3 regions of the Citrobacter sp. C1 genome follow, and region 1 is predicted to be linked to each of the others. Evidence: predicted binding sites of a transcription regulator. Region 1 holds the regulator's gene; each other region holds the start of a gene.
What was found. The regulator PurR, encoded in region 1, represses purine synthesis genes. The targets are predictions, from matches to a motif close to CANGCAAACGTTTGCNTG.
Positions count from the first base shown of each region.

Region 2: the regulator PurR is predicted to act here: its motif matches at 3,038-3,055, upstream of galS (HTH-type transcriptional regulator GalS).
Region 3: the regulator PurR is predicted to act here: its motif matches at 4,685-4,702, upstream of cvpA (colicin V production protein).

Region 1 is NZ_CP115035.1:2,611,846-2,621,940, reverse strand. It holds gene punC (purine nucleoside transporter PunC) at 1-577, opposite strand, end outside; gene punR (DNA-binding transcriptional activator PunR) at 690-1,601, shown strand; gene purR (HTH-type transcriptional repressor PurR) at 1,619-2,644, opposite strand; gene cydH (cytochrome bd-I accessory subunit CydH) at 2,942-3,031, shown strand; gene IB214_RS12625 (MFS transporter) at 3,210-4,379, shown strand; gene sodB (superoxide dismutase [Fe]) at 4,420-5,001, opposite strand; gene IB214_RS12615 (C40 family peptidase) at 5,129-5,959, opposite strand; gene grxD (monothiol glutaredoxin 4) at 6,292-6,639, shown strand; gene rnt (ribonuclease T) at 6,690-7,337, opposite strand; gene gloA (lactoylglutathione lyase) at 7,432-7,839, opposite strand; gene IB214_RS12595 (alkene reductase) at 7,937-9,034, opposite strand; gene IB214_RS12590 (TetR/AcrR family transcriptional regulator) at 9,093-9,692, opposite strand; gene IB214_RS12585 (DUF1289 domain-containing protein) at 9,794-10,033, shown strand; gene IB214_RS12580 (aldo/keto reductase family oxidoreductase) at 10,083-10,095, shown strand, end outside.
Region 2 is NZ_CP115035.1:1,794,184-1,804,278, reverse strand. It holds gene mglA (galactose/methyl galactoside ABC transporter ATP-binding protein MglA) at 1-551, opposite strand, end outside; gene mglB (galactose/glucose ABC transporter substrate-binding protein MglB) at 623-1,621, opposite strand; gene galS (HTH-type transcriptional regulator GalS) at 1,918-2,940, opposite strand; gene yeiB (DUF418 domain-containing protein YeiB) at 3,085-4,242, opposite strand; gene folE (GTP cyclohydrolase I FolE) at 4,256-4,924, opposite strand; gene fghA (S-formylglutathione hydrolase) at 5,247-6,083, shown strand; gene IB214_RS08635 (ligand-gated channel protein) at 6,359-8,344, shown strand; gene lysP (lysine-specific permease) at 8,412-9,887, opposite strand; gene yieE (DNA-binding transcriptional regulator YeiE) at 10,048-10,095, opposite strand, start outside.
Region 3 is NZ_CP115035.1:1,627,267-1,637,361, forward strand. It holds gene truA (tRNA pseudouridine(38-40) synthase TruA) at 1-658, shown strand, start outside; gene IB214_RS07905 (DedA family protein) at 682-1,341, shown strand; gene accD (acetyl-CoA carboxylase, carboxyltransferase subunit beta) at 1,491-2,405, shown strand; gene folC (bifunctional tetrahydrofolate synthase/dihydrofolate synthase) at 2,594-3,862, shown strand; gene dedD (cell division protein DedD) at 3,852-4,523, shown strand; gene cvpA (colicin V production protein) at 4,758-5,246, shown strand; gene purF (amidophosphoribosyltransferase) at 5,280-6,797, shown strand; gene IB214_RS07935 (beta-L-arabinofuranosidase domain-containing protein) at 6,899-8,866, opposite strand; gene IB214_RS07940 (MFS transporter) at 8,874-10,095, opposite strand, start outside.

The DNA of each region.
Region 1 (10,095 bases):
TATCCTGGCTATCGTCACGCGCTTTAGCCGTGGGCTTCAGGCGCAGGGCCGGCAGCATCAGGATCAGGGTGATGGCAAACAGGGTGGCAAAAATAGCCTGCCAGGAAAAATGCATCAGGATCCAACTGCCTAATAATGGCGCGAGCGCGGGAGATAACCCGACCAGCGGCATAATGGTGGCAAAGATACGGTTCACTTTTTGCGAGGGATAATAATCAGCAACCAACGCCTGCCAGATAACCGACGCCGCACAGACACCCACAGCCTGGATAAAGCGCAGCACCAGCAAGCCGGTGGCGTTTTCGACCCAAAGCATGCCAAGACTGCTCAGCGCGAAGATGGAGAGGCCCAGTAGCAAAATAGGCTTGCGGCCATAATGGTCGGAGAGTGGCCCCCACAGAAGTTGCGCGATGGCAAAACCCGCTAAGAACAGGCTAAGGCTGGCGCTGACGGCTGATGCTGGGGTTTGCAAATCGGACTGAATAGCCGCAAATGCTGGCAAATACATATCCGTTGCCAGAAAACCGAGCACGCTAAGACCTGCCAGCCAGACTAAAAACCCTTTTCCAGGTTGCATCATTATTTCTCTTTATAAGCAATAGAACAGTGCCGCTGAGTGTAGTGAGTGAAATTCTTGCTGTGAAACGCTAATATTTGCTTATTGATTTCAAATTTTTTGCAGGCAGAGTATGTGGTCAGAATATTCCCTTGAAGTGGTGGATGCAGTCGCACGCAACGGCAGCTTTAGTTCTGCCGCCCAGGAGTTGCACCGCGTGCCTTCGGCGGTGAGCTATACCGTGCGTCAACTGGAGGAGTGGTTGGCTGTGCCTCTTTTCGAACGTCGCCATCGGGATGTGGAATTAACCCCCGCCGGGGCGTGGTTTTTAAAAGAAGGGCGTTCTGTTATCAAAAAAATGCAGATCACTCGCCAACAATGTCAGCAAATTGCCAACGGCTGGCGTGGGCAACTGGCGATTGCCGTCGATAATATTGTCAGGCCGGAGCGGACCCGGCAGATGATTGTGGATTTCTACCGTCATTTTGATGATGTGGAGTTAATCGTTTTTCAGGAGGTGTTTAACGGCGTCTGGGATGCGTTATCGGACGGGCGCGTGGAGCTGGCGATTGGCGCGACGCAGGCTATTCCGGTAGGGGGGCGCTATACGTTTCGCGATATGGGAATGTTGAGCTGGAACTGCGTGGTGGCAAGTCATCATCCGCTGGCGTCGATGCCGGGACCGCTCAGTGACGATACGTTGCGCAACTGGCCGTCGCTGGTACGAGAAGATACCTCCCGTACGTTGCCAAAACGTATTACCTGGCTACTGGATAACCAAAAACGGGTGGTAGTGCCTGACTGGGAGTCATCTGCCACCTGCTTATCGGCTGGGCTCTGTGTTGGGATGGTGCCGACGCATTTTTCCAAACCGTGGATCGACAGCGGAAAATGGGTTGCACTACAGCTTGAAAATCCCTTTCCTGATGCCGCGTGTTGCCTGACCTGGCAGCAAAACGATACGTCACCCGCACTGAGATGGCTGCTGGACTATTTAGGGGACAGTGAAACGTTGAATAAAGAGTGGCTGCGGGAGCCAGAGTAAGGCTCCCGCACAACAGATTATCGACGATAATCGCGGAACGGACCATCGGCCACGGAGCGACGTTCTACCAGGCGCGGGTGCACCTCAATAGACTGTGACTCTTCGCGTTTATTCACGATACGGTCTAACAGCATGTTAAAGGCCGTTTCACCGAGCGAATCTTTTGGCTGATGAATGGTGGTTAATGCCGGGGTGAAGAAGCGGGCGTTACGCACGTTGTCGTAACCAATCAGCGACACATCTTGCGGGACGCGCAGGCCCATCTCATCAGCGGCGCAAAGTGCGCCCATCGCCATGATATCACCACCGCAGAAGACGGCGGTCGGGCGGTGCGACTGGGAGAGGATCTGCTGCATGGCGCGATACCCGGATTCAGGCTCAAAATCGCCCTGGACAATCCAGTTGTCAGGCACTTTAATCAGCGCTTCTTCCATCGCCTTCATAAAGCCCGCCAGGCGTCCGGCGCCGGTGTTACGCTCCATAGACCCTGGGATCACACCAATCTCGCGATGACCGCGTTCAACCAGATAACGGCCTGCCATATAACCGCCTTCAAAGGCGTTATCGATGACCGTATCGGTAAAATCGGCTTTGGCTTCGCCCCAATCCATCACCACCATCGGAATATGGCGATATTCTTCGAGTATGGAAAGCAGAGGTTCCGGGTATTCAGAACACATCACCAGCAGACCATCTACGCGCTTCTGCGCCATCATGGAGAGGTAGGCCTGCTGCTTCTCGAGGCTGTTCCACGCGTTGCCCAGAATCAGCGTATAGCCTTTCTGGAAGCAGTTCTTCTCAACGGCTTCGATGATTTCCGCAAAGTAGGCGGCTTCGCTGCTGGTCGCCAACAAGCCAATCGATTTAGTGTGATTCACCTTCAGACTGCGTGCCACCGCGCTTGGGGAATAATGTAGTTCTTTAATTGCTGCCCAGACGGCATTGCGCGTTTCTTCCGCGACAAAGCGTGTTTTGTTAATTACGTGTGATACGGTTGTAGTGGAAACGTTTGCTCGCTTCGCTACATCTTTAATTGTTGCCATTACATCTCACTCCAGACCATATCCTAAGTTCCTGAGAATACTCCAGGTAAACGTTTGCCTTCACACACCCTTCGCGCAACATCAGGGTTGCGGTACGCCAGGAAAACGACACGGAACGTCAGGAAGGGGTCAATGGCCGGTACGCTAATCAAGTAAGCGTGGAATTTTGTCTGATCTTTACGAAAAGGGGAAGAGTTAAAAGCATTTATCAATATAAATCGTGAGAGATTTTTACCTTCAAGTGTGCAAAAATGCGCAATATCACTTTTTGTGTGGGAATAAAAAGGAGAAAACTTGATGAGCACCGATCTGAAATTTTCGTTAGTCACCACCATTATTGTTCTGGGTTTGATTGTTGCCAGTGGTTTAACCGCCGCGCTGCATTGATGTATCGCCGAGGGAGAGCTATCTCCCTCATCCCGCCAACCCGTCCTCCCACTGCTATTGTTTGCAAATAAGCAAAAGTCTTTTGCATTTTTGTTAACTTTATTATTTTTGCGATCAATGTCATGCTTTTGACTCTTATTCTGTGTCGTGCTACGGCTCGACGTTACGGAGTCGCTGTATGAAAATAAATTATCCACTACTGGCGCTGGCGATAGGGGCGTTTGGTATCGGCACGACGGAGTTTTCTCCGATGGGGTTATTACCCGTCATCGCTAAAGGCGTCGATGTCTCGATTCCGGCGGCAGGGATGCTAATTAGCGCCTATGCGGTAGGGGTGATGGTCGGTGCACCGTTAATGACCTTATTGCTTTCTCATCGCGGGCGCCGCAATGCGCTGATTTTTCTGATGGCGATTTTTACGCTCGGCAACGTGCTGTCGGCGTTATCTCCCGATTACACTACTCTGATGCTGTCGCGTATTCTGACCAGTCTTAACCATGGGGCCTTTTTTGGTCTCGGCTCGGTTGTAGCGGCAAGCGTGGTTCCAAAGCACAAACAGGCCAGCGCTGTCGCCACCATGTTTATGGGACTCACCATCGCCAATATTGGCGGCGTTCCTGCAGCGACCTGGCTGGGTGAAACCATCGGCTGGCGCATGTCCTTTATGGCAACGGCGGGTCTGGGGGTTATCTCGATGGTCAGCCTGTTCTTCTCGTTGCCGAAAGGCGGAGCAGGGGAGCGCCCGAACGTGCGCAAAGAGCTGGCGGTGCTCATGCGCCCGCAGGTGGTGTCAGCGTTGCTGACTACTGTGCTGGGAGCCGGTGCGATGTTCACGCTCTATACCTATATTTCACCGGTGCTGCATAGCATCACCCATGCCACGCCTGCCTTTGTAACCGGAATGCTGGTGCTGATTGGCGTCGGGTTCTCAATCGGTAACTATCTGGGCGGTAAACTGGCGGACCGCTCAGTCAACGGCACGCTGAAAGGCTTCTTACTGCTATTGATGGTGATTATGCTGGCAATCCCGTTACTGGCGCGTAGTGAATTGGGTGCAGCCATCAGCATGGTAGTCTGGGGTGCGGCAACCTTTGCGGTAGTTCCGCCGTTACAGATGCGTGTGATGCGCGTTGCCAGCGACGCGCCGGGCTTATCATCCTCGGTCAACATTGGTGCGTTTAATCTGGGGAATGCGCTAGGTGCGGCGGCGGGTGGCGCAGTGATATCGGGTGGTTTAGGTTACAGTTTTGTCCCGGTGATGGGGGCAATTGTGGCTGGGATGGCGTTGCTACTGGTCTTTGTCTCCGCGAGAAAACAGCCTGACGAGGCCTGCAGCGTCACGAACTAACGCTAAAACGCAGAAGGGAGTCCCTTCTGCGTTATCATTTTTATGCTGCGAAGTTTTTCGCAACAAACTCCCAGTTCACCAGCGCCCAGAAATGTTCCAGGTAGCCAGGACGCGCGTTGCGATAGTCGATGTAGTAGGCGTGTTCCCACACATCAACGGTCATCAGCGGCGTTGCATCGGTGGTCAGCGGTGTTCCGGCATTTGACGTGGAAACGATAGCCAGTTTGCCATCAGTACCTTTTACCAGCCAGGTCCAGCCAGCGCCGAAGTTTTTGATCGCCGCATCGGTGAATTGCGCTTTGAAGTCAGCGAAGCTACCAAAAGATGCAACAATGGCTTCAGCCAGTTCACCGGTCGGTTCACCGCCCGCGTTGGGTGCCAGGCAGTTCCAGTAGAAGGTGTGGTTCCAGACCTGAGCCGCGTTGTTAAACACACCACCTTCAGAGCTACGTACGATCTCTTCCAGTGATTTGCCTTCAAACGCCGTGCCTTTGATCAAGTTATTCAGGTTAGTAACGTAAGTCTGGTGGTGTTTGCCATAGTGGTATTCCAGCGTTTCAGCAGAAATGTGCGGCGCCAGAGCATCTTTGGCATACGGTAATGCAGGTAATTCGAACGACATTGCTTCTCTCCTTATTATTTATATTGAGTACACACAATAGCCTCATTGTGAGTAAGGATAGGGTAGCAAATTGAAAGGTTATGCAAAAGAAGAACTTACCCTACAGCACATACTGTAGGGTAAGATTTTAGCGAATTGTTTTTGGCGTCATGACACGACGAGCGCCCACATAGTGGCGCTGCCAGTAATCTTCACTCAGGGAGGTGATTTGGATCTCCTGACCGCTACGTGGTGACTGAATAAACTTACCGTTGCCAACGTAGACACCAACGTGATCGGCGGTGCCGCGGCCCTGGGTACGGAAGAAGACCAAATCGCCGTTTTTCAGTTCATCGCGGTCGATCGGTGCTGCGTCGCGCAGGTGGTACATTTCATTGGCAGTACGCGGAATGCGGAACTTCACCAGGTCCTTATACGCGTAATAAACCAGACCACTGCAATCAAAACCGGTTCTCGGCGAAGAGCCACCCCAGCGGTAGGGTTTACCGATCTGGTTCATCAGAGTAGACATCGCGGTTTTGGTCGCTTTTTGCACTTTCACTTTATGGGCATCAGCGAGGGCTACCGGGGCTGTTGATTTTACTTTTACACAGCGCGGCTTGTGACCTTTGCGCGGGGTGCATTTTTCAGTCCAGGTGACCGCAGCGGTTTGTGTTGTTGCGACTTTACTGCGACGGTTGACCGTTTTGGTTGTTTTTGCAGGTGTCGCGGTGCGTTTTTTGGAAGAGGAAGCGGTTTTGGTGCTGGATTTACTGGTGGTTTTTTTTGCCGTTTTCTTGCTGGTTTGTGTGACTTTTTTACTGGCTGTCGCGCTTTTCTTTTTATCTACCGTTTTGAGCGTGTGGGAAACGGCAGGTGTCGTCCTGGCCTGCTTCGAAGCATGGGCCACTGACGTAAAAGGGAGTGTGGTAAAAAGCAAAGCACAGAGCGTGATCGAGATCCGGTTTATCCGCGCCACTGAGCAGTCCTCTGTTAGGGCAGGTCTATCATGCCTGCGTGTGATTTTCAAAACTTGATGATTCTAATCTATAGAAACGGGGAAAGTTAATAGCTTTTTTTGTTTAAAATAGTGTTTCGTTACCGACCGCAAAAAAAAACAGCAATCAACGCCAATACTGGCGAAGGGATAATCAATTCCTTGTGCATAAAAGGGATAAGTAAGATTCTGAATGCAACTTATGGCGACTGGCGATAAAATAATAACCGTAAGAAAAATGTTATTTTCCGTTGTCAGTCAGACCCGTTACAATGTCAGACTACTGCCGTAAAAGAAGTTAAGGAAGCAAGATAATGAGCACCACTATCGAAAAAATCCAGCGCCAGATCGCTGAAAACCCGATTCTCCTGTACATGAAAGGTTCTCCAAAACTGCCAAGCTGCGGTTTTTCCGCTCAGGCTGTGCAGGCGCTGTCTGCCTGTGGTGAACGCTTTGCTTATGTTGATATTCTGCAAAACCCGGATATTCGCGCCGAGTTGCCGAAATACGCAAACTGGCCAACCTTCCCGCAGCTGTGGGTTGATGGTGAGCTGGTTGGCGGCTGCGACATTTTAATCGAAATGTACCAGCGCGGTGAATTGCAGCAGCTTATCAAAGAGACTGCGGCGAAGTACAAAACCGAAGAGCCGGACGCTGAGTAATCAGCAGAAACGAAAAAGCGACCAGTCTGGTCGCTTTTTTTATGGTCCGCTTATGCCTCTTCAGGCATTGGCAGGGGCCACCCACCAAGACGTTTCCAGCGGTTAACGATTTCGCAAAACAGCACTGCCGTCCGTTCGGTGTCATACAGCGCAGAGTGCGCCTGGTTGCCATCAAACTCCATTCCTGCAGCCAGACACGCTTTAGACAGTACGGTTTGCCCGAGCGAAAGACCGCTTAAGGCCGCAGTGTCAAAGGTCACAAACGGGTGAAATGGGTTGCGCTTCAGCGAGGCGCGTTCGGCGGCTGCCATCATGAAGCTGTGATCGAAGGTGGCATTATGCGCAACCATAATCGCCCGATTGCAGCCGCTGTCTTTGATGCCTTTACGCACCATTTTGAAGATGGCGTGCAGGGCGTCGTATTCGCTGACCGCGCCGCGCAACGGGTTGCTCGGATCAATACCGTTAAACGCAAGTGCTTCTGGTTGCAGATTTGCCCCTTCAAACGGTTCGACGTGGAAATGCAACGTCATGTCCGGCATCAGCCAGCCTTGTTCATCCATTTTCAGCGTGATGGCCGCAATCTCGAGCAGCGCATCGGTTTTGGCGTTAAATCCCGCTGTTTCTACATCAATGACGACAGGATAAAAACCACGAAAACGGTCACACAGACCGGAAAGTTGAGCGTTATCGGACATCTGGGTCTCTTAATACGGGAAAATTGCAGCGCGTATTATGACAAAATGATGAGTATAAAACTACGGGCACAGACGATCTGCGCCCGAGGGGTGGTTAGTCACCCAGGCCGCGGCCTGCGTCTTTCTCTTCGATCAGTTCGATTTTGTAACCGTCCGGATCTTCTACAAATGCGATAACCGTCGTCCCGCCTTTGACCGGACCCGCTTCGCGCGTCACGTTGCCGCCGTTCTGACGAATGCGCTCGCAGGCTTCTGCGGCGTTGTCTACGCTCAGAGCAATGTGGCCGTAGGCAGTGCCCAGGTCATATTTGTCGACGCCCCAGTTGTAGGTCAGCTCAATGACGGCTTCATCGGTCTCAGGACCGTAACCGACAAAGGCCAGAGAATACTTGTATTCAGGGTTTTCACTGGTACGCAGCAGCTTCATGCCCAGCACGTTGGTGTAAAATTCGATGGAACGCTGCAGGTCACCTACGCGCAGCATGGTATGAAGTAAACGCATCTTTTTCCCCTTCAAAAATGGCTAGTACATTCAATATGTTGTTTTAGTATAGCGGCGTTGTTGCGCCGCTATCAATGCCAGAACGGAGATTGCGCAATTACAGGGTCGGATAATCCGTGTAACCCTCTGCACCGCCGCCGTAGAAACTCTCTGCGCGCTGCGAGTTCAGTTCTGCTTTGTGCTGCAAACGTGCGACCAAATCCGGGTTGGCAATATAGGCGCGGCCAAAGGCGACGGCGTCGATCAACCCTTTCTCAATCAGCGCTTCTGCTTTTTCCGGGGTGTAGGCACCAGCACCAATAATCGGACCGTGGAAACGCGCGCGAACTTTCTCGCGGAACGCATCGCTATACGGCTCTCCGCCGGCCCAGTCTGGTTCGGACATGTGCAGATAAGCGATACCACGTTTACCCAGCTGTTCAATCAGGTACAACGCATCGGCTTCTTCATTCGGGCCGTTATCAACGTTCTGGAAAGAGCCGATTGGGGATACGCGGATGCCAATCCGGTCTGCGCCCCATTCTTTGATACCGGCATCAACGACTTCCAGCACCAGACGTGCACGATTTTCGACGCTGCCGCCGTACTGATCGGTACGCTGGTTAGAGGTGGGTGACAGGAACTGGTGTAGCAAATAGCCATGGGCAGAGTGCAGCTCAACCATGTCAAAGCCAGCCTCGCGTGCGTTGGCGATTGCCTGACGGAAATCATTGACGATGCCCGGGATTTCGTCGGTTTCCAGGGCGCGCGGCATTGAGGTGTCGGCACGCGTTGCCATACCGTTTTCATCGCGCAGCGAGGTACGGGTACCGGCGCTGATGGCAGAAGGGGCAACTGGCGGTTGTCCGTTCGGCTGCAGGCTGACGTGAGAGATACGACCGGTGTGCCACAACTGTACGGCAATATGACCTTGTTCAGCGTGGACGGCGGCGGTGATTTTTTTCCAGGCTTCAATTTGTGCTGCGCTGTGTAATCCCGGCGCACCGGCGTAGCCTTTTGCCTGAGCAGATATCTGAGTGGCCTCGCTGATGATAAGACCAGCGCTGGCGCGTTGGCGATAATACTCGGCCATCAGCGGAGTTGGGATGTCGCCAGGTTCGATGCTACGCAGGCGCGTCAGTGGGGCCATAAATACGCGGTTGGCCGCCGTGATGGCTCCTACTTTCAGCGGGGAAAACAATTTTTCAGATGACATATTAACTCCAGGTATGAATAGACCGGTCGTCTAGCGATTGGGTAAATAAAAACGCCTGTTAAACGGCAGGCGTTGCAATAATGTTTTTAACGTGTGCCAGCGCATTTTCCAGTGGGGTGGCACTGCGAGACATCTTGGCCTGCAGGTTGGCCCCGAGCCACAGCGCATACAGCACCTGCGCTTGCTGCAGCGGTTCGCCGCTAAACGACAGGCAGTGTGTGTCGCGACCTTTTTCCAGCGCTTGCGCCAGCAGGGTAATAATGTGCCGAGCGCCTTTATCCATCGCCGTACGCATATCTTCAGAGAGATCGCATACTTCAGCCGACAGTTTGACCGTTAAGCAACCGCTAATAATGCCGTGTTGACTAAACTGATTCAGGGTTTCCTGATAGTAGGCGAGGATTCTGTCGCGGTAGTTACCGGCACCCGATGCTAAATGTGTGGCCAGCCGAAGGTGGTAGGCCGCGTAATGGCGTTCAAGCATGGAAACACCAAACGCTTCTTTAGAGCGAAAATAGTGGTAAAACGACCCTTTGGGCACCTCGGCGGTTTTCAGCAGTTCGCTTAAACCCATACCGGTGAAACCGCGCTGCATGCAAAGCTGCTCGCCGGTTGCCAGAAGATGTTCGCGTGTGTCGTGTTCAGTTGCTTTGTTCATGGCATGGAGTGTAATAGACCAGTCGGTCTAATGCAATAGCGCTTGCCAGAAATTCAGTTAGCGTCTTCAATAGGTATAACTATCTTACGTAAGGAGGGGATGTGGCCGAACAGCTGGAGTTTTTCCCCGTCCAGAGCCCGTGCCGCGGGATCTGCCAGTCCGACGAACGCGGCTTTTGCCGTGGATGTTTTCGTAGCCGGGATGAGCGCTTTAACTGGCAGAAAATGAGCGATGCCGAAAAGCAGGATGTGCTGCGTCTTTGTCGTCAGCGTCTGATGCGTAAATTACGTGCAAACAATCCCAGCCCGCCAGAAGAACCGCAACAACCTTCACTCTTTTAAAAGCGTAATTGCGTATACTCGATGCACACTCATTGTTAAGGAAGCTGCTATGGTTCAGCGTA
Region 2 (10,095 bases), 820 kb from region 1:
TCTTTTTCGGTTAACGATGAGGTCGGTTCATCCATGATGACGATTTTGGCGTCATACGAAAATGCTTTGGCAATTTCTATCATCTGCATTTGTGAAACCGATAACGTACCGACACGCGCACGCGGATCGATATCAATATCCAGCTCATCAAATATCGCTTTGGTATCACGGTACATTTTATCCTGGTCGACAAACATCCCTTTGGTGGGATAACGCCCCAGCCACATGTTGTCCATCACAGAACGTTGTAAAACCAGGTTTAATTCCTGGTGTACCATTGAAATACCGTTTTCAAGCGCTTCTTTAGCAGAATGAAAATCGATTTCTTTACCCTGAAATAAAATACTGCCGGAATCTTTTTGATAGATCCCAAAAAGACATTTTAATAATGTCGACTTTCCAGCACCATTCTCGCCCATCAAGGCATGAATAGAATGTGGGCGGACTTTTAAATTAACATTATCAAGAGCCTTAACGCCCGGAAAGGACTTGTTGATGCCGCTCATTTCCAACAAGTATTCGCCTGACGACTGAGTATTAGTGCTGACCATAATTATACCTTGTTGGCCTTGCAAAGCGTGTTATTAAGGGCGCAACCAAATTGCGCCCACAGACGGAGTATTTATTTGTTAGTGAACTCTGCCAGATTATCTTTATCGACGCCGACGTAAGGAATACGAACGATTTTATTCTCGATTTTCCAGGTCGTGCCATCCGCTGCGCCTTTGCCGGCTGCCAGGTTTTTCGCCAGATCGAAAGTCGCTTTCGCCTGGTTGTTAGCATCGTTCAGCACGGTACCGGCCATTGCGCCAGATTTAACCAGTGCCAGTGCTTCTGGCAATGCATCCACGCCAAATACCGGTACGCTGGTTTTGTTGTGTGCTTTCAGCGCTTCTATCGCACCCATTGCCATAGCGTCGTTGTTCGCGATAACGACTTCAATTTTGTTAGCATTTGGACCGGACATCCACGCATCAACTTTATCTTTCGCCTGAGCGGTATCCCACATAGCGGTATCTAACTGCAACTGCTCAGTTTTAATGCCCTTGTCGTTCAGCTCTTTAATCACGTAGGTGGTACGTGCTTCAGCATCCGGGTGTCCCGGCTCGCCTTTCAGCAGAACAAACTGAATTTTACCGTCTTTGTTCAGGTCCCAGTTCGGGTTTGCCGCCCAGTGCTTAGCAATCAAATCGCCCTGGATGATGCCGGATTCTTTGGAGTCAGTACCGACGTAGAAGGCTTTATCATAGCTGTCCAGCGCTTTACGAGAAGGCTCTTTGTTGAAGAACACGATAGGAACGTTCTGACCGCGTGCTTTCTCAATGACCGTGCCCGCTGCTGCCGGGTCAACCAGGTTGATCGCCAGAGCTTTCACGCCTTTTGCCAGCAACACATCAATCTGATCGTTTTGTTTAGACTGATCGTTCTGGGAGTCATTCATCAGCAGCTGTACATCTGGCGCCGTTTTGGCATCTTTTTCGATTGCTTTACGTACCACAGACATAAAGTTATCGTCATACTTATAAATCGTCACACCAATACGGGTATCAGCAGCGTGCGCAGCCGCACCGAATAACATGCTTGCCATTACAGCAGACAGGGTCAACACCTTCTTATTCATGGTATCTCCGGTTTTATTATGCAGGGTAGTACTTGAGATAAATGCTCGGCGGGACAGAACGTTACTAAACTGTTACTGAACGCCGAAGCTCACTTTTAAAAATATTTCTTCCGTGTCTGGCAACGCTCCAAAAACAGGCTTTAATTGTTGTTTAAGACGCCCACACCTCGATGAAAGTGATTATTCACCGTTACATAGTAGTTACAGCGCAACAAACAGTGTCATCATAGCTATCGCATTGTTAAGATACTGTGAATTTACTCACAGATTGAAAGCGGTTACATCAGGTGACATTATCAGTTAGTGATCGGTGCCGCATTCTGTCGCAACGCCACAGAATGACGTCGCACCAGTGTCGGCATAAAACAGTGCGTTGCCGCCGGATCCAGCGTACCCGCCGCCCCTTGTAGCGCAAGCTCTGTCGCCATTTTCGCCATTGACGCAATGGGGTAGCGCACGGTGGTCAGTTGAGGGTCAGTGTAACGGGCAATCGGGATATCATCGAAACCAATGATAGACAAGTGTAATGGAATGGCGATGCCGTTGTCTTTTAACGCCGTCAGCGCTCCGGCAGCCATGTTGTCGTTGTAGGCAAAAACCGCCGTCAGCTGCAAATTGCGCCCCAACAACTCCACCATGGCTGATTCGCCCCCCGGCATATCCGGTGAACCGGTACCTACCCAGCTTTCCGCCGGCGTAATACCGTGTTCCTGCAACGCGCTCATCCAGCCCTCTTTGCGCATCGCATCATCTTCAATTCGGTGGCTTGACGCCAGGTAGCCAATACGTTGATGACCGTTATTGAGCAGCATGCGGGTGGCCATTTTAGCTCCGCTGATATTGTCCAGGCAGACACAGCGATGGGCGTAACCCGGCACAATGCGATTGATGAGCACCATGCCCGGGATGTGTTCCATAAACTCGCCTAGCTCGCGATCGCTCAGCGCTTTTGAGTGGACAATCAAGGCATTACAACGTTGGCGGATCAGGACTTCGATGGCATGACGTTCTTTTTCAGCTTCATGATAACTGTTGCCAATCAGCACATATTTCTGGTGCTGCTGAGCCACCAGATCCACGGCTTTCACCAATGCACCAAAAAACGAATCTGATACATCCATCACCACGACCCCAATGGTGTCGCTCACCTGCGTCGCCAGCGCTTGCGCATTGGCATTGGGTCGATAGCCTAACTGTGTCACAGCCTTCATTACCGCTTCACGGGTGTCAGGACTCACCAACGCACTGTTATTCAGTACGCGGGAAACCGTCGCTACAGAAACGCCAGACTGCCGTGCCACATCACGTATGGTTACCATATTCACTGCCCTGTTTAAGATTGCGGTTGCCCACGGACACCCCAGGCTGTGTATTTTGTCAGCACGAGGTACAGGACTGCGTGAGTCATGTCACAGGAATGAAAACGGTTACATCCATTTTGTTAATGAATGTGATCCAGATCGTTATCTGGATGTTCGCGGCAATGATGTCCCTGAAGCACGCAGGGTTAATTGACGCCATAGCCACTCCACCGGGCCCTGCCGGTAAAAATGCAGCCAAATGACGGAGAAAAGCAGGTTAACAGCCCAGACGGGAATAACGAAAAACAGCAGCGTCAGCCGGTCGAATTGCATAAACAAACCGAACTGATAAAACACCGTGGTGCAGATAAGCGTCTGCAGTAGATAATTAGTCAGCGCCATGCGTCCTACGCAGGCAATAGCGATAACAATCTTAACGCGACTCAGTTGCGGCCAGAAACCAAACATCAACGCAGCGTAGCCGATGGTCTGAAACGGCGCGCTCAGTTCACGCGGGGCTTGTAGCAGGAAAGCACACCAGCGGTACGCCCAGTCGAGATGCCACTGCAGCATAATCGCAGGCAGATTGATTGCTATACCGGTCACCACCAGCAGCATACCTGTACGTCGATAATGCGACAAACTGTACTGCCCTTTCAGCCAGCCACTGCGCATTAATGCGGCACCCAACAGCATCATCCCCGCCAGTTGCCAACCGTACTGCGCCCCCAGCGCCAGCAGGCTGTTTGACAGCATATCCACGCGGTTACTCACCGCCTCCATGCCGCCATTAATCTTCCAGTACTTTTCATACAGCAACGCGGAGGCATCCGGTGTCCAGGCGCGACTGGTTTCCCCCCCAGAAATCGAACCCAGCAGCAGCAGTACGCCGATCCCCACCAGATACAGCAGAGCACCGGTGTTAAACAGGCTTTTTACCGATGGGGCATCACGAATCAGCCGCCAGCCGATCAGGCCGATTAAGCCATACGCCAGCAGGATATCGCCATCCCAGAATAGTAAGCCGTGAATAAACCCCAGTAAGACCAGCAGCGTGAGTCGCGACTGGATCCAGCGTTTTCCGCGTGGCAGCAGCATTTGCAGGCCCGCGCCGAAGAGCAGAGCGAACAGCGTGAGGAATTTCACCTGCGCGAAGAGATCGAGCGCCGCCCAGGTCCAGGCATCCGATAAAGTAATGCTGCCAGACCAGGCCGGGTTGAGATATGCCGCCTTTGGCAAACCAAAGGCGCTGATATTGAGAAGCAGGATCCCGAGGATGGCAACGCCACGAATAAAATCCAGCGTGACATTACGCTCCATGGTCCTGCCCTTGTCAGTTGTGGTGACGTACAGCGCGCAGGAATTCCTGACGCGTATTCTGGCTGGATTTAAATAATCCGCCCAGTGAGGTGGTCGTAGTGGCGCTGGTCGCATCGCGAATACCGCGCGCTTTCACACAGTAATGCACCGCATCAATCGACACCGCCACATTATTGGTTCCCAGCAGGGTTTGCAGTGCGGTCAGGATTTGTTGGGTCAGACGCTCCTGCACCTGCGGACGCTGGGCAAAGAATTGCACGATACGGTTAATCTTCGACAAACCAATCACAGATTCTTTCGGGATATACGCCACCGTCGCTTTGCCATCGATAGTGACAAAGTGATGTTCGCAGGTGCTGGTCAGCGTGATATCACGAACGGTGACCATTTCATCAACCTTCATTTTGTTTTCAATGACGGTGATTTTGGGAAAATTGGCGTAATCGAGACCGGAAAAAATCTCATCGACATACATTTTTGCGATGCGATGCGGCGTTTCCATCAGGCTGTCATCGCTCAAATCGAGATTGAGCAATTGCATAATCTCGGTCATATGGCCGGAGATAAGACGTTTGCGCGTTTCGTTATCCATCTCTTGCACGGGCGGGCGCAGCGGTGTTTCGAGACCACGCGCAACCAGCGCTTCATGAACCAGGGCCGCTTCTTTACTGAGTGATGACATTTATTCTTCTCCTGCAGGTGTGGCGCCTCTGCCCTGCGTGGGGCAAAGTTTTTAGGCTGTGTCACAGCCAGAACATTGTGCGTGAGGCTGCGCACATAATCCAGTATTCACCGCGATAATTATTGAAATTGGCACCGCCTTTCAGCGTGTGGCTTTCATGCACCGCTCGATCGGGTCGATACGGAGTGTTAACGCGAGGTTATATAGATGATGATGTATGTTTGCCCATTGCGGAAGTGAAAGTTACTCACGGCATCATGAATTATCTGTATTATGGTGAATTCGCAAACATATTCAGATTCAACACAACAAGGAGCCGTGCATGGAAATGCTCGAAGAGCACCGCTGTTTTGAAGGCTGGCAGCAACGCTGGCGTCATGATTCCGCCACCTTAAATTGCACCATGACCTTCAGCATTTTTCTCCCACCGCCGCGCGAAAATACGCCGCCTCCGGTACTGTACTGGCTGTCGGGCCTGACCTGTAATGATGAAAACTTTACCACCAAAGCGGGTGCGCAGCGCATTGCGGCTGAGTTGGGGATCGTACTGGTGATGCCGGATACCAGCCCACGCGGTGAACACGTTGCGAACGATGACGGGTACGATTTAGGCCAGGGCGCCGGCTTTTATCTCAATGCTACCCAGGCCCCCTGGGCCGCGCATTTCCGCATGTATGATTATTTGCGGGATGAGCTGCCGCAGCTTATTCAAGCGCATTTTAACGTCAGCGAGCGCTGCGCCATCAGCGGACACTCGATGGGCGGTCACGGCGCACTGATTATGGCGCTGAAAAATCCCGGCAGATACACCAGCGTTTCCGCCTTTGCACCGATTGTTAACCCCTGTCGCGTGCCGTGGGGCGTGAAGGCGTTTAGCGCCTATCTGGGCGAGGATAAATCGACCTGGGCCGAATGGGACAGCTGCGCGTTAATGTTAGCCAGTAAACCGGAAGAGGCAATTCCAACGCTTATCGATCAGGGTGATAGCGATCAGTTCCTTGCCGATCAGCTCCAGCCCGCCGTACTGGCGGAGGTAGCCCGTCAGACCGCGTGGCCGATGACGTTACGTATCCAGCCAGGCTTTGATCACAGCTATTACTTTATTGCGTCGTTCATTGAAGATCACTTGCGCTTCCACGCGCAGTATCTGCTGAAGTAACCCCCCGAGGGCGCAAGCCCTCTTTGTTTCTCCATCATTCCTTCACTTTTTCTCCATTTTTATTTAACAGCTATCTCTTTGATTTTATAAACACTTCCCATAATACCACATCAAACACAAATGATTTCTATTATCATTTGTGTTTACAAAAATTCATACTTTTGTACAATCCCTCCGCTTCTTTACTGAAAAGAGTCCTTAAAAGACAAATACATACAATTGTCATGGCCTTTCACATGACACGCAGTTAGATTCATTTAAATGGAATGATACAAATGACTATACCTCACGTTAAGGCCGTTGCTGCCGCAGTATGCGTCGCCAGCCTCCCATCACTCGTCTATGCCGCTGACCAGGATACCGTAGTGGTCACCGCGACCGGTTTCGAGCAAAAGATTCAGGATGCCCCCGCCTCTATTTCTGTGATCACCAAGCAGCAAATTGAGGATAAAGCCTACCGCGATGTCACCGATGCGCTCAAAGACGTGCCTGGCGTCGTCGTCACGGGTGGCGGTAGCAGCAGTGATATCAGCATCCGCGGGATGGCCTCGCAGTACACGCTCTTCCTGGTCAACGGTAAGCGGATCAGCACACGCGGCACGCGACCGAACAGCGATAACTCCGGCATTGAACAAGGCTGGCTGCCGCCGCTGGAATCCATTGAACGCATCGAAGTGATCCGTGGCCCCATGTCATCGCTGTACGGCTCCGATGCAATGGGCGGGGTGATTAACGTGATCACCAAAAAGGTATCGAATACCAAAGGCTGGAGTGGTTCTCTACATGGTGACGCCACCTTCCAGGAAGACCGTGACTCCGGCGATATTTACCAGACTAACGCCTATGCGTCCGGGCCGCTGATTGACGGATTACTCGGCGCAAAAGTCACCGGGTTATTCTCTCACCGTGCCGAAGATGAAATCGTCAATGGTTATAACGAACAGCGTATGCGTAATGGGGGATTAACCCTGAACCTTACGCCGGATGATAAAAACGACATTGACTTCGATTACGCCCGTGAACTGCAGGATCGAGACAGTACGCCAGGTAAATCCACAGCAGAAGAAAGCTGTCGCAACGGAAGCTGTAAGCCAAACAGCAAAAGCGAAAACAAGTATGTGCACACGACCTATTCATTAACCCACAGCGGTTACTACGACGACTTCAACACCACCAGCTATATTCAGCAGGAAGAGACCGATAACCCGGGTCGTCAGATGAAGTCCTATAACACTATTTTTAACAATCAGAACCAGATTTTCCTCGGGGCACATACCCTGACGGCAGGCGGACAGTACCGTTATGAAAAACTGCGCGATAATGGTAACCAGCTGGAAGCGGCAGACGGTCTGAACAAGCTGACCCGCTGGAGCTGGGCGCTGTTTGCTGAAGATGAATGGGCCGTAACCGATACCTTCACGCTGACCGGCGGCCTGCGTATGGATAAAGATGAAAACTACGGTGATAACTGGACACCACGCGGCTACGGCGTATGGCATCTCAGCGATCAATGGACCCTGAAAGGCGGCGTGTCTGCAGGTTACCGCGCGCCGGATCTGCGCCAGTCGTCAGCAAGCTGGGGACAGGTGACTGGCGGTGGTCGTCTGAACGGCATCATTGTGGGCAACCCGGATCTGAAACCGGAAAAGAGCCTGAGCGAAGAAATCGGCCTGCTGTGGGATAACGGCAACGACCTCAACGCGGGCGTGACGCTGTTCAACACCGACTTCAAAGACAAGATCACCGAAGTTCGCCGCTGTAACAGCAGCGCCGATCCGGCCTGTACCATCGGCGGAACCCACTATGATTTTGTCAGCGATCGCGTTAACGTCGATGAAGCCAATATGCGCGGCGTAGAATCCACCTTCGGCTGGAAAATCACCTCCGATCTCAACTGGACGGCAAACTACACGTTCACCGAATCTGAACAGAAAAGCGGTCAGTTCTCCGGTCAGCCGTTAAACAAAATGCCGAAGCATATGTTTAACACCACGCTGGACTGGCAGGCCACGCAGGATCTCGGTTTCTGGAGCCGTCTGAACCTGCGCGGGAAAACCTCTGAGTACCTGAGCCGTACGTCGATGGCTCAAGGGACACCGTCCTATACTCAAGTCGATGTTGGTGTGCGTTACTACGTGAGCAAGGATGTGCTGGCCACCGCTGGCGTGTACAACGTGCTGGATAAGCAAATCGATTACGAGACCTATGACACCATACTCGATGGTCGTCGTTACACGGTTGGCCTGACCTATAACTTCTAAGTTTGACGCAATAAAAAACCCCGGCATTTACCCTGCCGGGGTTTTTTGTTATTTCCTGCCAAAATGCTTAAGACGATTTCTTCACGCGATCCGGGAATTGCATTTCGCTGTAACGCACGAAACGCGTCCCTCTGGTCAGTTTATAGCCGAACCAGATAATCAGGAACAGCGGAATACCAATATAGGTCGCCATCACGCCGCCCCAGTCAATGGTGTCTCTCAGGAACGCTTCGTAGTTTTGCCCCAGGGTGATAATCAGGCACAGCACGAACGCAAAGATCGGTCCCAGCGGGAAGAAGCCTGAACGATACGGCAGATCGTTTATATCACGCCCCTGCATCACATAACCGCGACGGAAGCGATAGTGGCTGATGGCAATCCCCAGCCAGGCGATAAAGCCCGTCATACCGGAGGTGTTCAGCAGCCACAGGTACACGGTCTGGTTGCCAAACATAGAGGTCAGGAAACACAAACCTGCCACCACCGTGGTCGCATACAGCGCATTACGCGGGACGCCGCCACGAGACAATTTGGCGAAAATACGCGGCGCTTTGCCGTCGCATGCCAGGGTGTAGAGCATGCGCGTTGAGGCATACATACCGGAGTTACCCGCCGACAACACCGCGGTCAGGATCACAGCGTTCATTACCGCAGCCGCAGAAAGCAGGCCCGCGTGCTGGAAGACCAGCGTAAACGGACTGACGCTGATGTCTTTCACATCGTTGCGCAGCAGGCTTGGATCGGTATACGGAATAATCAGGCTGATAATCAGGATCGCGAACACATAGAACAGCAGGATTCGCCAGAACACCTGACGCACCGCGCGCGGAATGTTCTTCTCGGGATCTTCAGATTCACCCGCCGCAATACCGATAAGCTCAGTACCCTGGAAGGAGAAGCCGACGATCATCGCCACACCAATCATGGCTGCAAAGCCACCGGCGAAAGGTGCATCTCCCGTAGTCCAGTTGCTCCAGCCCACCGGCTGAGCGCCTTTGAAGATGCCGAAAATCATCAGCACGCCAACCGCGATGAAGATAATAACGGTGGTGACTTTGATCAGCGAGAACCAGTACTCTGCTTCACCAAAACCGCGAACAGAGATGTAGTTCAGCAGGAAGATGACGCACAGGAACAGCGCACTCCAGATCCAGCCTGGCGTATCCGGGAACCACCAGCTCATCACCAACTGCGCAGCGACCAGGTCGACGGCAATGGTGACCGCCCAGTTGTACCAGTAGTTCCAACCCAGCGCGAAGCCAAAGCCTTCTTCTACATAGTTCTGACCGTAAGTGGAGAACGAACCAGAAACCGGCATGTACGCAGCCAGTTCACCGAGACTGGTCATCAGGAAGTACACCATCAGGCCAATCAGAATATAGGAAAACAGCGCGCCGCCTGGACCCGCCGCAGAAATGGTTGCACCAGATGCAACGAAAAGACCCGTACCGATGGAACCGCCAATGGCAATCATCGTCAGGTGGCGCGCCTTCAGTTCACGACGTAGCGTGGGCGCTTCTGTGGTTTTAGTTTCGGAAACCATGGGAAAATGCTATCCATCCAAAAAATGAGGCGCGATTGTAGCAGACGAAATGGCATTCTTCCGGCACAAATACGCTGTTATAAGAGACCTTCATGACTGGCCGTGGATTATAAGTAAAGCCGAAAATAGTCGGCATGCTGCCTGAAAAAATATCGCCGCCCTACTGCTGGTCGCTGTAGCGTAAAAAGCGCAGCAGCGCATTGGAGAG
Region 3 (10,095 bases), 980 kb from region 1:
GGTATTTTGTGCCGGGCGTACCGATGCTGGCGTTCATGGTACGGGCCAGGTGGTGCACTTTGAGACCACCGCGCAACGTAAAGATGCGGCATGGACGCTGGGGGTAAATGCGAATTTACCTGGTGACATTGCCGTGCGTTGGGTGAAAGCTGTACCGGATGATTTTCATGCGCGGTTTAGCGCCACGGCGCGCCGCTACCGTTATATCATCTACAATCATCGGTTGCGCCCAGCTGTTCTGGGTAAAGGCGTGACGCATTACTATGAGCCGCTGGATGCTGAACGTATGCATCGCGCGGCCCAATGCCTGATTGGGGAGAATGATTTCACCTCGTTTCGGGCAGTGCAGTGCCAGTCGCGCACACCGTGGCGTAACGTGATGCACATTAACGTTACGCGTCATGGTCCTTATGTGGTGGTAGATATTAAAGCGAATGCCTTTGTACATCATATGGTCAGGAATATTGTTGGCAGCCTGATGGAAGTAGGTGCCCACAACCAGCCGGAGAGCTGGATAGCAGAACTGTTAGCGGCGAAGGACAGAACGCTGGCAGCGGCAACGGCGAAAGCGGAAGGTTTGTATCTGGTGGCGGTAGATTACCCCGACCGGTTTGACCTGCCAAAACCGCCGATGGGCCCGCTATTTCTGGCGGACTAATTTGAGTCGTATAAAGGCATACTATGGAACTGATTTACTTTCTTATTGATTTTATCCTGCACATTGATGTGCACCTGGCGGAGTTGGTCGCGGAATACGGTGTCTGGGTATATGCCATTCTGTTTCTGATCCTGTTCTGTGAAACCGGACTGGTGGTTACGCCGTTCCTGCCGGGAGATTCGCTGCTGTTTGTCGCAGGCGCGCTTTCTGCATTGCCCACTAATGATTTAAATGTCCATCTGATGGTGGCGTTAATGATCGTGGCGGCAATCGTGGGCGATGCGGTGAACTACACCATCGGTCGGGTGTTCGGCGAAAGGCTGTTCAGCAATCCGAACTCGAAAATTTTCCGTCGCAGCTATCTGGATAAAACCCACGCGTTCTATGAGCGTCATGGCGGTAAAACCATTATTCTGGCGCGTTTTGTCCCTATCGTACGCACATTTGCACCGTTTGTTGCCGGTATGGGACACATGTCCTACCGTCATTTTGCACTGTTTAACGTAGCGGGCGCGCTGCTGTGGGTATTACTGTTCACCTACGCAGGCTATCTGTTTGGCGATCTGCCGGTGGTGCAGGAAAACCTGAAATTATTGATTGTGGCGATTATCGTCCTCTCCGTATTGCCTGGTGTTATCGAAGTGATTCGTCACAAACGCGCAGCATCAAGGGCGCAAAAATAGAAAGTAACTCAGCGGTTCGACCACTTTTTTGTCCAAAGTTTCGGGCTGTTATGTTTTAATGTGCAACATTCATGGTCTGTTGGGGGCAAAAATGGCATTATGCGCCCCTTATAACAAAGCTGACTAAGGTTCAGGCAGAAAGGTCACCAATGAGCTGGATTGAACGAATTAAAAGCAATATTACTCCCACCCGCAAGGCAAGCATTCCTGAAGGGGTGTGGACCAAGTGTGATAGCTGCGGTCAGGTATTATACCGTGCTGAGCTGGAACGTAATCTTGAGGTCTGTCCGAAGTGTGACCATCATATGCGCATGTCGGCGCGCAATCGCCTGCATAGCCTGTTAGATGAAGGTTCTCTTGTGGAGTTGGGTAGCGAGCTTGAGCCGAAAGACCTGCTGAAGTTTCGTGACTCCAAGAAGTATAAAGACAGACTGGCTTCTGCGCAGAAAGAAACCGGTGAAAAAGATGCGCTGGTAGTAATGAAAGGCACGCTTCACGGTATGCCGGTCGTTGCAGCCGCATTCGAGTTCGCGTTTATGGGCGGCTCCATGGGTTCTGTGGTTGGCGCACGTTTTGTTCGTGCCGTTGAGCAGGCGCTGGAAGACAATTGTCCGCTGATCTGCTTCTCCGCTTCCGGCGGGGCGCGCATGCAGGAAGCGCTGATGTCGCTGATGCAGATGGCTAAAACCTCTGCGGCGCTGGCAAAAATGCAGGAACGCGGTTTACCGTATATCTCTGTACTGACTGACCCAACCATGGGCGGTGTTTCCGCAAGTTTCGCGATGCTGGGCGACCTCAACATTGCTGAACCGAAAGCACTGATTGGCTTTGCCGGTCCACGTGTTATCGAGCAAACCGTACGTGAAAAACTGCCGCCGGGATTCCAGCGCAGTGAATTCCTGATTGAAAAAGGCGCTATCGATATGATCGTCCGCCGTCCGGAAATGCGCCTGAAACTGGCGAGCGTTCTGGCGAAGCTGATGAATCTTCCGGCGCCGAATCCGGATGAGCCGACTGAAGGCGTAGTGGTACCTCCGGTACCCGATCAGGAATCAGAGGCCTGATAACGGACTCTATGGATTTCGCGTCGCAGGAAGACGGTGAGTGATTCCCGATGAGCTTACACCGCTAAGTGATTCGGGGGAGCGAGCACAGCCAACGCGCCTGCAACGTGAAAGACGACGAGTAGAAAAGGGCAGGCCGGTTGGCGCTGCCCTTTTGCTTTTATTAACGTGACGAATTGACAGGCATCATGGACAATAAACGTATTCCCCAAGCCGCGTCGCCCCTGGCGTCGTGGCTTTCTTATCTGGAAAACCTGCACAGTAAAACCATCGATCTCGGCCTCGAGCGCGTCAGCCAGGTTGCACGAAATCTGGGTGTGCTGAAACCCGCGCCGTTTGTTTTCACGGTGGCAGGCACCAACGGTAAGGGTACAACCTGCCGTACGCTGGAATCCGTACTGACCGCGGCGGGATATAAAGTCGGGGTATACAGTTCTCCTCATCTGGTGCGCTACACGGAACGTGTTCGCGTGCAGGGGCGTGAACTCGCGGAATCTGCCCATACTGCCTCGTTTGCCGAGATTGAAGCCGCACGCGGTGATATTTCGCTGAGCTATTTTGAATACGGTACGCTGTCGGCGCTGTGGTTATTTAAGCAGGCTAAGCTTGATGTGGTGATTCTGGAAGTCGGCCTGGGCGGGCGCCTTGATGCTACCAATATCGTTGATGCTGATGTCGCCGTAGTCACCAGTATTGCGCTTGACCATACTGACTGGCTGGGGCCGGATCGCGAAAGCATTGGTCGTGAGAAGGCCGGGATCTTCCGCGCTGAAAAACCGGCCATTGTCGGTGAACCGGAAATGCCTTACACCATTGCCGATGTGGCACAAGAGACCGGGGCTATTTTGCAGCGCTGTGGCGTCGACTGGCGCTATACGGTGACGGAAAGCGACTGGTCCTTTACCGACAGTCACGGTACGCTGATGCATCTTCCGTTACCTCAGGTGCCGCAACCGAATGCCGCCACGGCGTTGGCTGCGCTACGGGCAAGCGGACTTGATGTTAGCGAGCAAGCGATTCGTGAGGGGATTGAGCAGGCCATTTTACCGGGGCGTTTCCAGATTGTGAGCGAATCGCCGCGCGTTATTTTTGATGTCGCACATAACCCTCATGCAGCAGAATATCTGACCGGGCGTCTGAAAAAGTTAGTGAAAAACGGGCGCGTGCTTGCGGTTATCGGTATGCTACATGATAAAGACATTGCTGGTACGCTGGCCTGGCTGAAAAGTGTGGTAAACGCGTGGTATTGTGCGCCCCTGGAAGGGCCGCGAGGCGCGACGGCAGAACAACTGCTGGAACATCTGGGAACAGGTGAAGCCTATGATAGCGTGGCGCAGGCATGGCGTGCGGCGTTGGCAGATGCAAAACCAGAAGATACCGTGTTGGTGTGTGGATCGTTTCACACTGTCGCACATGTCATGGAAGTGATAGACGTGGGGAGAAGCGGTGGCGAGTAAGTTTCAGAATCGATTAGTCGGCACAATTGTGCTGGTTGCGCTCGGGGTGATTGTGCTTCCTGGGCTGCTTGACGGGCAGAAAAAACATTATCAGGATGAGTTCGCGGCCATTCCGTTGGTGCCAAAACCTGGTGACCGCGATGAGCCGGATATGATGCCTGCTGCCACGCAGGCGCTGCCGACGCAGCCGCCGGAAGGTGCAGCAGAAGAGGTGCGCGCGGGCGATGCTGCCGCGCCGTCGTTGGATCCGTCGCGCCTGCCGGTGGCTAACGGCGCGGAGTTTGATCCTATTCCTGCGCCGGTCGAGCAACCTAAACCTAAACCGAAGCCACAACCTGTTGTTGCGACGCCAGTGCCAACACCGGCCGCCCCTGCACCTGCACCGAAACCGGTTGTCGCAGAAGCGCCGGCACCGACCGGCAAAGCGTATGTTGTGCAACTGGGTGCGCTGAAAAATGCGGACAAGGTCAATGAGATCGTGGGTAAACTTCGCGGTGCGGGTTTCCGGGTATTTACTTCCCCGTCCACGCCGGTACAGGGTAAAATAACCCGTATTCTCGTTGGGCCTGACGCCTCCAGAGATAAGCTGAAAAATTCGCTTGGCGAACTGCAGAAGATCTCCGGCTTGAGTGGGGTCGTGATGGGGTATACCCCTAATTAAGGGGACGTTGCCTGATGGCGCTGCGCTCTACGGCGCTACGCTTAGGTAGGCCGGATAAGGTGTTTACACCGCCATCCGGCAGTGCCCAAAGAGGCAAAAAGTTAGATGGCGTTGAAGATTTTTTCAGCGCCATTTTTATTTACGCGTGGAAAGGAAATCCCTACGCAAACGTTTTCTTTTTCTGTTAGAATGCGCCCCGAACAGGACGACAGGGCGTAAAATCGTGGGACATATATGGTCTGGATTGATTACGCCATTATCGCGGTGATTGGTTTTTCCTGTCTGGTTAGCCTGATCCGTGGCTTTGTTCGTGAAGCATTATCGTTGGTGACTTGGGGTTGTGCTTTCTTTGTCGCCAGCCATTACTACACTTACCTGTCTGTCTGGTTTACGGGCTTTGAAGACGAACTGGTTCGAAATGGGATTGCTATCGCGATACTGTTTATCGCGACACTTATCGTCGGCGCTATCGTTAACTTTGTGATAGGCCAACTGGTGGAGAAAACAGGTCTGTCGGGTACCGACAGGGTGTTGGGGATCTGCTTCGGTGCTTTGCGCGGAGCGTTGATCGTCGCCGCCATACTGTTCTTTCTCGATACGTTTACCGGTGTGTCGAAAAGTGAAGACTGGAGTAAGTCGCAGCTGATCCCGCAGTTCAGTTTCATCATCAGATGGTTCTTTGACTATCTGCAAAGCTCGTCAAGTTTCTTGCCCAAAGTATAAATTTTGGGTCGTTGCTGAACGAGGAAAAGACGTATGTGCGGTATTGTCGGTATCGCCGGTGTTATGCCGGTAAACCAGTCGATTTATGACGCGTTAACGGTGCTCCAGCATCGTGGCCAGGATGCCGCTGGCATCATCACCATTGATGCCAACAACTGCTTCCGCTTGCGAAAAGCGAACGGCATGGTGAGCGACATTTTTGAAGCTCGCCATATGCAGCGTTTGCAGGGCAATATGGGCATCGGTCATGTGCGTTATCCAACAGCTGGCAGCTCCAGCGCCTCCGAAGCTCAACCTTTTTATGTCAACTCACCGTACGGTATCACGCTTGCCCACAACGGCAACTTGACCAACGCCCATGAGCTGCGTAAAAAGCTGTTTGAAGAAAAGCGCCGCCACATCAACACCACTTCCGATTCAGAAATCCTGCTGAATATTTTCGCCAGTGAGCTGGATAACTTCCGCCACTACCCGCTGGAAGCGGACAATATTTTTGCCGCGATCGCCGCGACGAACCGCCAGATCCGTGGTGCCTATGCCTGTGTAGCGATGATTATCGGCCACGGTATGGTTGCCTTCCGCGACCCTAACGGTATCCGTCCGTTGGTGCTGGGTAAACGCGATATTGGTGATGGCCGCACCGAGTATATGGTGGCTTCTGAAAGCGTGGCGCTGGATACCCTTGGCTTTGAATTTCTGCGCGACGTTGCACCGGGTGAAGCGGTCTATATCACTGAAAAAGGCAACTTGTTTACCCGTCAGTGTGCGGATAATCCGGTCAGCAACCCGTGCCTGTTTGAGTACGTTTACTTTGCGCGTCCTGATTCGTTCATCGACAAGATTTCCGTCTACAGCGCCCGCGTGAATATGGGCACCAAGCTTGGCGAAAAAATTGCTCGTGAGTGGGAAGATCTGGACATCGATGTGGTGATCCCTATTCCGGAAACCTCGTGCGATATCGCGCTGGAAATTGCCCGGATTCTCGGTAAACCGTACCGTCAGGGCTTTGTGAAAAACCGATACGTCGGCCGTACCTTTATCATGCCGGGTCAGCAATTGCGTCGTAAATCTGTGCGTCGTAAGCTGAATGCCAACCGTGCTGAATTCCGCGATAAGAACGTGCTGTTGGTAGACGATTCCATCGTGCGCGGGACCACCTCTGAACAAATTATTGAGATGGCGCGTGAAGCCGGGGCGAAGAAAGTGTACCTGGCCTCTGCGGCACCGGAAATACGCTTCCCGAACGTCTATGGTATTGATATGCCCACGGCGACGGAGCTGATCGCTCATGGCCGTGAAGTTGACGAGATCCGCCAAATCATCGGCGCTGACGGTCTTATCTTCCAGGATCTGAACGATCTGATCGAAGCCGTCCGCGCAGAGAATCCGGATATTCAGCAGTTTGAATGTTCCGTGTTCAACGGCGTGTACGTCACCAAAGACGTTGACCAACAGTACCTCGATTTCCTCGATTCCCTGCGCAATGATGACGCTAAAGCGGTATTGCGTCAGAATGAAGCGGAAAACCTCGAGATGCACAACGAAGGGTAAGTCAGGGCATGCCGGATGGCGACGCTTTGCGTCTTATCCGGCCTATAGTCCACCATCGTTGTAGGCCGGATAAGGCGTAGCCGCCATCCGGCATTTTTATGTTACGCCTCGTCGACCCAAATCCGCATTTCACCTTCGCCACGATTGGCCCAGCTAAACCACGGAATAAACGTTAAGGTCTGCTTTTCGACCGTTGTCTGACGGTTATCAAAGCTGTACAGCGGCTTGTCACTCTCAGCGGTCAACACGCGCAGCCCTTCAGCTTGCAGCAACACTTTGCCCTTCAGCACTCCGACGCCCTGAATTTCACGCAGCTCGCTTGCTTTTGGCAGCGACAGGTTATGCAACTCAGCGCCGTTATCCGCCTGTTCCAGACAGTACACCAGCGGCCCGCGCTGAATAGCGACCTTGCCCGCAGCGTGGCGCACCAGTGGGTTGGCGTAAACGCGACGGACCGTCATCGGCAGGTTCAGGGTAATGATGTCACCTTGCTGCCACTGACGGCGCAGATGCAGATAGCCCTTAATCACTCTGCCTTGTGCCGTTTCTCCGTTGACCTGCACGTGCGGTGTTTCGCACCACGCCGGTAGACGTAGCGCGACGGTATGTTCAACGGTCTTTGGCTGGCTAAAGTGAATAGTGACCCGCTCATCCCATGGATAGTTACCGCTAATGTTCAGCGCCAGGGTCTGGTCTTTTACGCTGAACTGCGCTTCGCTCCCGGCGTAGAAGTTGATAAACAGCGCGTCCGGTCGCGGGGTGAAAATATAGTGACCAATGGCGACCAGCGTGCGGGCGATATTCGGTGGACAGCAGGCGCAGCCGAACCAGCGCTGGCGCACCGGCTTAATGTGATCGTAAATATGGTTATGTGGAATACTTTTCGGGTACGTCTCCAGCGGATTGACGTAGAAGAAGTGCTTCCCGTCCAGCGCCATTCCACCCAACACCGTATTGTAAAACGCACGCTCCATGACGTCAGCGTAGTGCGCATCACCTTCCATTTCCAGCATGCGGCGGGCGAACATCATCAGGCCGATGGAGGCGCAGCTTTCGCCGTAAGCGGTGTCGTTCGGTAAATCGTAGTCGCTGGTAAAGGCCTCGCCGATGCCCTGCGAGCCGATACCGCCGGTGATGTACATCCGCCGCTGCACCATATTGTTCCAGATGCGCAGGCAGGTTTGGCGCTTCTCTTCATCCTGGGTGATACGGGCAATGTGCGCCAGTCCGGTCATCAGATACACCGACCGCACTGCATGACCGACCGCTTCATGCTGTTCAGCGAGCGGTTTGTGCGCATGGGTGTATGTTTTGTCTTTGATCATTCCCGGCCAAGCGTCGCCCCAACCAACCCAGTGTCGGGTACCGCCGCGTTTTTCGAACTCAATATCGTAATAGTAGGGTTGTTTGCCACGTTCCTCGACGAAATAGCAGGCCAGCGCCTGGTAGCGCGGTTCCTGAGTGACTTCATACAGACGCATCAACGCCAGCTCGATTTCCGGGTGCCCAGGATAGCCGCGTAGTTGGCCTTCTTTGGGACCAAACACCGTGTCGATGTGATCGGCAAAGCGACAAGCGATGTTCAGCAGTCGACGTTTTCCGGTGGCGTTGAAGAAGGCGACTGCCGCTTCAAACAGGTGTCCGGCGCAGTAGAGCTCGTGACATTCGGCGACGTTGGTCCAGCGCAGCCCTGGCTCCTTTACGGTATACCAGGTGTTGAGATAACCGTCGTCACACTGCGCCTGAGCCAGCAGCTCAATCACCTCGTCGGCAGTTTTTTCAAGCACTGCATCTGGCTTCTGGCACAGCGACCAGGCTACGGCTTCCAGCCATTTGGTGACATCGCTGTCCTGGAAGACCATGCCGTAAAACTCGCCGTGTTCCAGACCGGCGGCGATGCGGTAGTTAGCCAGCGCGTGGCTGGGTTCTGCCTCGGGAATCGTGTCGTTCAGTGCTTCCCATTGGTACGGGATCACTACGTCGCGAATCAAGCGTTGGTATTCACCCAGAAATGGATCGGTGATGGTGATTCGGTTGAGATCGGCTTCAATCACAGCAGACTGCATCATGTATACCTCAGGAAATGTGTGAATGTCGTTGGTGAAGATCGGTTGAAATACGCTGCATCATCGGGCCATTGAGGCGGCATTTGAGCAGGCACAGCGCCAGTGCGAGGTGGAAAATGGCCGGCACAATGCTTTGCAATAGGGTGATGCCCTGAAGAGAGGCTGCGGTCTGATTTTCAAGACCTGGCTGGTAGGCCACCATGATCAACAGAATACTGATAATGCCGCCGGAAGATGCCCACGAGAGCTTGATGAAAAACAGATTAAAAGCGAAGTTCATCCCGGATGAGCGCACGCCGTTTTTCCATTCGCCGTAGTCGTCGGCGAAGGCCATGATTGAGAAGTGCAGGGGGAGGGTGAAGCCGAGGATCACGCCGTTTAGCGCAATGCAGCCCAGCCACAGCATGCGGTAATCAGCTCCGGTTGGCAGGAACCACATCGCAATGCCAAATACCACCAGAATCAGGTTGGTGCAGATATACAAGCGCACCATATCGAAACGCCGCGAGAGGGGATTAACGATGATCGCGCCTAAAATGCCCGCCACTGTCAGTACACCGAAAAACAGCGACATAAACCCGGCGCTGCCCTGCAGAACATACGAGATAAAGTACATGTATCCGCCGCCGCGAATACACAGGATATTCACCAGCAGGAAGGACATCACCAGCATCATCAGTAACTGATCGTTTTTACGCAGCCCGGCCAGATGCTCACGCAGGGTAAATTTGCCGACCAGCGACAGCGGTACGCGTTCTTTCACCCACAAGAAGCACAGTAAAAACATCACCATGCCCACGCAGCACAGTACGGTGACGCCATATTGATAACCTTTGGCCAGATTGCCCTGACCAAAGAATTCCACCATCCACGGCAGACCGACCGCAACCAGAAAGCCGGCAATACCGCTTAATACAAAACGCCAGGACTGACACGACATCACCTGATCGTGGCGGTTCGTGACGGCGTTTATCAGCGCACAGTAGGGCACATTGTTGGCGGTATAGCCCAGGGAAAGCAGGAAGTAGGTACCGAATGCCCAGGCGATTTTCATGTTGGGGCTGATATCCGGGACGGTAAAGGTCAGGATACCGATAATGCCCAAGGGAACGGCTGTCCATAATTGCCACGGACGAAAGCGCCCCCAGCGACTGCGGGTTCGGTCGGCAACCACGCCCATCACAGGGTCAGAGACGGCGTCGAATATGCGTAGAACAAAAAACATTGCCCCG